One region of the Oceanobacillus sp. M65 genome, then DNA from elsewhere that is predicted to be linked to it. Evidence: predicted binding sites of a transcription regulator. Region 1 holds the regulator's gene; the other holds the start of a gene.
What was found. The regulator LexA, encoded in region 1, represses DNA repair genes until DNA is damaged. The targets are predictions, from matches to a motif close to CGAACATATGTTCG.
Positions count from the first base shown of each region.

Region 2: a site for LexA is predicted at 1,504-1,517, ahead of ACTWPF_RS11990 (DNA polymerase IV). Genes of this name have one in related genera too.

Region 1 is NZ_JBQQCJ010000002.1:556,770-559,962, reverse strand. Features, by position in the region: gene ACTWPF_RS10470 (AbgT family transporter) at 1-171, shown strand, start outside; gene ACTWPF_RS10465 (amidohydrolase) at 187-1,467, shown strand; gene lexA (transcriptional repressor LexA) at 1,562-2,185, opposite strand; gene ACTWPF_RS10455 (YneB family resolvase-like protein) at 2,473-3,111, shown strand.
Region 2 is NZ_JBQQCJ010000002.1:863,490-866,682, reverse strand. Features, by position in the region: gene ACTWPF_RS11995 (ectoine synthase) at 1-169, shown strand, start outside; gene ACTWPF_RS11990 (DNA polymerase IV) at 234-1,487, opposite strand; gene ACTWPF_RS11985 (DoxX-like family protein) at 1,697-2,608, shown strand; gene ACTWPF_RS11980 (DUF4166 domain-containing protein) at 2,610-3,193, shown strand, end outside.

The DNA of each region.
Region 1 (3,193 bases):
GTTATTATTTTGGCGTTTATAAAAAAATACGATAAAAAAGCAAGTATAGGTACTTATATTTCATTAATGCTACCGTATAGTATTGCGTTTTTAACTACTTGGATTATATTAATTCTAGTATTTTACTATTCAGGACTACCATTTGGTCCAGGAATATACCCGTTCTTATAGAAGGAGGAGAGCAGTATGCAACAATTAGGAGATAAATTAATTAAGTGGCGCCGAGATTTCCACCAATATCCAGAGACAGGTTTTTTGGAAATGAGAACAGCATCTATTGTAGCCTCTATTTTAGATGAGCTTGGTTTCCAATTGAAAATGGGAAAGGAAGTTATGTCTGAGGCAGACTGTATGGGAAAACCAACTGAGGAGGAGACAAAGAAACATTATCAATGGGCACAGAAAAATGGGGCGATTGGTGATTATCTTCATCTCTTTTCTGAAGGTTATACAGGAATAATTGCCACACTAGATACAGGTAAGAAAGGTCCTGTCATTGCATTTCGATTTGATATGGATGCATTGGATATTTTAGAGTCAAACAGTAACGAGCATTTCCCGTGCAATGAAGGATTCAGCTCAAAAGTTCACGGGAAAATGCATGGCTGCGGTCATGACTCCCACACCGCGATGGGTTTAGGCCTCGCCACCCTGCTTATTGAAAATAAGGACCAACTTAAGGGGAAAATAAAATTAATATTTCAACCAGCTGAGGAAGGCACACGAGGAGCAAAAGCTATGGCGGCAGCAAATGTAGTGGAAGATGTTGATTATTTCGTCGCTACCCATATTGGGGTCGGTGTTCCGCATAAGCAGTTCGTTGCTGCCAATAGTGGTTTTCTTGCGACCTCCAAGTTAGATATCAGCTATACTGGTAAAGCAGCTCACGCCGGAGGAAGTCCTGAACAAGGGAAGAATGCACTCTTAGCAGCAGCCGCTAGTGTGCTAAGCCTTCATGGTATATCACGCCATTCAGGAGGGGCTACCAGGATAAATGTTGGGCAGCTTGAAGCTGGTGCAGGTAGAAATATTATTGCCAACCATGCTAGTATGAAAGTAGAAACACGAGGAGAGACTTCTGAAATAAATGAGTATGTGAAAGAGCAGGTCACATCCATCGTCAGTGGAGCGGCTACCATGTACCAAGTAGAACATAAGATCAAAACAGTAGGAGAGGCACTAAGCTGTAAATGTTCGTTGGACCTAGCAGGTATCCTCCATCAATGTGCCGAAGCATCCCCAGATATTGAAAAAAGTCGACTGGAGGATAACACACCAGGAGGGTCAGAGGATGCGACCTATTTTATGAACGAAGTGCAGAAAAATGGCGGAAAGGCAACCTACTGTGTATTCGGAACAGAACTGGCTGCAGGCCATCATAATGAAAAATTTGATATTAAAGAAGACACGTTATTACCTGCTGTTAAAATTCTTTTCCAATCAGCCAAAGTAATTATGGAACAATAAAAAAACAGCTGCCCCTCGAGGCAGCTGTTTTTTATTGTTAGAAAAAGATAAATTGGAATGGTCGAAAGGCGAGTACATGGACGCGTTGTTCAATTTAATGAATATTACGATATAAGCCAATCACTTTACCTAGTATTGTTACATTATCATATAAAAGCGGATCCATCGTTGCATTCTCAGGCTGGAGGCGAATGTGGTCTTTTTCTTTAAAGAACCTTTTCACTGTCGCTTCGTTTTCATCTGTCATCGCAACAACTATATCACTGTTTTGTGCTGTGTTTTGCTGTTTTACGATAACCATATCCCCATCAAGTATTCCTGCTTCGATCATACTTTCCCCTTCGATAACCAATACGAAAAGATTATCATCAGGCCCGGCACTTGTGGTTGGTAGAGGAATAAATTCCTCAATGTTTTCAACTGCTGTAATAGGTAGGCCTGCTGTTACTTTCCCAATTACAGGAGCATAGCGAGCTTCTTCTCTAGGAATATTGTTTCCTTCCGACAAATCCAGTATTTCAATTGCTCTTGGCTTAGTCGGATCTCGTCGAATGTATCCTTTGCTTTCAATTCTAGATAAATGTCCATGCACTGTAGAACTTGAGGCAAGTCCAACAGCTTCGGCTATTTCCCGGACGGAAGGCGGATATCCTTTTTTTGTTACTTCGTCTTTAATATAATCTAAAATCATTTGCTGACGTTTTGATAGTTTTGACATAAATGTTTCACCTCGCCCATAAGATTAATTATTAATAGTTTACCATTTGATTCCACATAAAGCAAACATTCGTTCGAGAAAAAGCCTTGACAGGATCATATGTTCTGCTATAATTAAAATTACAAATAAGCGAACAAAGGTTCCTATTTAGAAAAGGAGGGAATGAGACTATGTTTAGTAAACTTACAAAAACGGATTTGTTTTATATAGTTGCCTTTGCCTTGACGCTGGGATTCCTGTACTTTACTATGATTACGAGTTAATTGGTTTAAGAAGGAGTAAGCGTGTTGAATGCAATTATCTACTGTCGCGTGAGTACCGACAAACATACCCAAGAGACCTCTCTTGCTAGACAAAAAATAGAGCTAACGGGATTAGCAGAACGCAATAATTTTAATGTGATAGCTTGTATAGAAGAACAGAAGAGTGGCTATGAGATAGAGCGAAATGGCATATTTGAGATGCTCGATATATTTGCAGCTAAAGATGCTGACTGCTTACTGATCCAGGATGAAACTAGACTAGGGCGTGGGAATACCAAAATTGCGTTGTTCCATCAACTTCAAAAGCTCCAAATAGATGTATATACAGCAATGCATGATGGGAAGCTTGAACTATCAGAATCAGACTCTATGGTTTTGCAAATTGTTGGGATAGTGGAAGAATACCAACGCAAAATTCACAATGCAAAGATTAAAAGAGGAATGAGACGCGCAGTAGAACAAGGGTATAATCCTGCTGAAAATCTCAAAAACCAGCATCATGCGCCAGGGCGTGATAGAGTTGACTTTCCTATAGAAGAAGTGGTTAGACTTAGAGAGAAAAAACTTACATTTGAAGAGATTACGAGTACATTAAATGGAATGGGTTACCCTGTTTCAAAAGCGACGGTCCATCGGAGGTATAAGGAACTGCAAGATACTTGAATATAAGCCTTAATAGGCGTAAAATAACTAAGCAGGAGCTAATGGCTCTTGTTTTTTGTTGTATTCAGACGTAAAATAGTTT
Region 2 (3,193 bases), 310 kb from region 1:
CGGAAAGGTACATCCACTAAAGCCGGGGACGATGTATATTCTAGATAAAAATGATAAACATCATTTACGAGCAAAAACGCAAATGCGCATGGTCTGTGTGTTCAATCCCCCTCTAGTCGGAACAGAAACACATAATGAAGAAGGATATTATCCATTGCTGACAGATTAGTTTTACAAGAGAGCACCAGGCCTTCTATTGGCCAGGTGCTCTCTCTGTATTATTAAAGTGGAGGTTATGCTCTATGTCCACCGATTTTCTTACTCCGACCAATGGTGATACCTGCGTTTGTATAGCTAGTGGCACGGAGGATGGCGGTCGTGCCAAATTTGTCACGAATGGCATCCATGGTATAGCCGATATCGTTTTTCTTGGGACGATCTTCAAAGAGGTCCAGTTGGGTTTCTCCTTTGGCAAATAAATTCCCCAATGTGACGTAGACATGGCGAATATTGCTTTTTCCATCATAAAATTTGCGGAAAAGTTGGAGACAGACGCTATAAACATCCATCGTTACATTTGTCGGAATACTGACAGATTGGGAACGGGAAAAGCCGCCACCTGTTTCCTTTGAATAAGAGATCCCAAGATGAATCGTTCTCCCAGCTTGGTCAGCTGTGCGGGCCCGGCGACATACCTCTTCACATAAATCCAGGATGCAAATAGGGGCCTCTTCTGCCGAATAATCTCTTAAGAGGGAGATGCCATGGCCAAAGCCTTTTTGTTCCGTTTTCGTAAAGTTGCCAAACACCGGGCTAAGGTCAATTCCCCATGCATGCCAGTATAACTGCTCTCCCATCACACCAAAGCGTCTTTTTAGCTGGTCAAGACTGAAACGGGCAATCTGTCCAAGTGTAACAATACCCATCCGGTTTAAATTACGCTTCATTCTGCCGCCAATTCCCCAGATTTTTTCCACAGGGAAAGGCCAAAGCTTCTCTTCTACCTCTTCATAGCGACACTCGGCAATCCCGACTTTTTTCGCATGCAAATCCATCACCACTTTTGCGAGGAATTTATTATCCCCAATCCCAATAGAGCAAGTGATGCCAAAGTTTTCTAAGATATCTTCTTTTATTTTTTCGGCGATTTCCCAACGTGTTCCAAATAATTTTTCCATCCCATTAACCGTTACCCAAACTTCATCAACAGAATATTGGTGGATGGCTTCCTTTGGTACGTACTGATATAGCAACTTCGTAATCTCTGATGAAACGTATAAATAGTCTGCCATATGAGCCTGCACGATGTACAACTCGGGGTCATGTTTCGGTAGCTCGAAGAAACGGCTAACATTGCTGATACCATACTTTTGCTTTAGTGCCGGCGATGCGGCCAGGACAATACTTCCTGGTCGATCAGGATCCCCAACAACGGCCAGCAGTGCAGTCATAGGATCTAGCCCCTTTTTCACTGCCTCCACGCTTGCATAGAAGGAGCGCATATCAATGCAGAGCACATCATTGCGAGCATATTTGGAGTAGTCCATTTCTTTCACCCCTCACAGAACGTTTGTTCTAATAGTATATGCCAATCGACCTAGTTTTAGCAATGGTAATTTATGAAAGCTTCGATTTGTACCCTAACATGTGGTGGGGAGTAGGGAACCTTACTTATTCCGCCAGCTTTGAAAACAGGAAAAAAGATAACGGAATCTATGTTATATTTGAAATAAACATATTTCTAAGGGGAGGTATTATGAAGCCAAAACCAATCTATGTGGAATTACCAATACATACAGACATGGAATCCTTATGGGAGGCAACCCAGCGTCCTGACCTCCATGAAAAATGGGATTTGCGATTTTCCTCCATTACATATTTACCAAAAAAGGAAGGCAACCCCCAGCAATTTTCGTATCAAACCAAAATCGGATTTGGAGTACGGATTAAAGGCTGGGGTGAAAGTGTGGGAAGCTATCAAGCAAAGGGCGATGCAAGAACGTCTTCACTGCATTTTGGCACGGATCAGAAAATCTCTCTCATTCGAGAAGGAAGAGGGTATTGGAAGTACCAGCCAGAAAGTGATAATACCGTCACCTTCCTCACCCAATATAATTATGAAACACGGTATGGAAAACTTGGAAGTCTCTTTGATATGCTATTTTTTCGCCCGTTAATCGGCTGGGCTACAGCACTTAGTTTTGATGTTGTAAAGCGATGGCTAGAAAAAGGGGAACAACCATGGGCACAGTATGCACGGTTTTTTACCCACTGGATCACTACTATTCTCTTCGCTTTTGTCTGGATTTATCATGGTTTAGTGCCAAAGGTCATAAACCAGCATCCGGCAGAACTGTCCATGCTACAAAAGGTGGCTCCAGTAGATACACAAACAGCTATCATGCTCGTGATAATAATTGGGATATTGGAAGTATTATTCGGGGTAGGCTGGCTATTTTATCGAAAGAAACGTCAGCTGTACAGACTGCAGTTTATCGCTTTTCCACTCCTGACAGTAGGAGCAATTTTTGCTGCACCAGAGCAGCTTACCGCGCCATTCAATGCCCTCACCTTTAACGTGGCATTGCTCGTTTTAGCCTGGGTCGGCTGGATGGCAAGTCGAGGGGTACCAACTGCAAAAAACTGTAAAAGAAAGCAAGGAGATTAACATGACCGTCTCGATTTACGAACAAATATTAGGCCAAGCGTTTTACCAATTACACCCAAAACTACAACAACGCTATACATTTTTACAAGACCGTCCATTTGAAGCAAGGGGTGTCATGAAACGAATAAAAGGTGTGCCAAAAGGCTTACTGCCGCTTGGTTTGTTTGGTGTAAAAAGAAAATTACTTTTTCCAGAGAGAGGAAAAGGGGTTCCTTTTACGTTAAAAAACACACCGGGCATCGGAAGAGATGGGGAGGCGCAAGTGCACTGGGAGCGTATTTTTTACTTTGGTGAAAAACAACGCTATTTCAATGCCTTAATGCGTTTTAATGCAAAAGAGGCTATTATCGAGGATTATCTGGGAGAACCGCCCATTGTTTATTCGGATCTGGAACTGGCGGTCGATCATGGAGCACTCACCATCACTTCCAAGCGACAGCGCTTGCTGCTTGGTCCAGTTGAGATTCCATTGCCAAGCATCTTTCAAGGGAAAGCCACTGTTAAAGAAGCATACATAGAAGAAAAGGAGGCGTACACGATTAGCGTGCATGTGAAAAACCCGCTAATCGGAATTGTTTTCGCCTA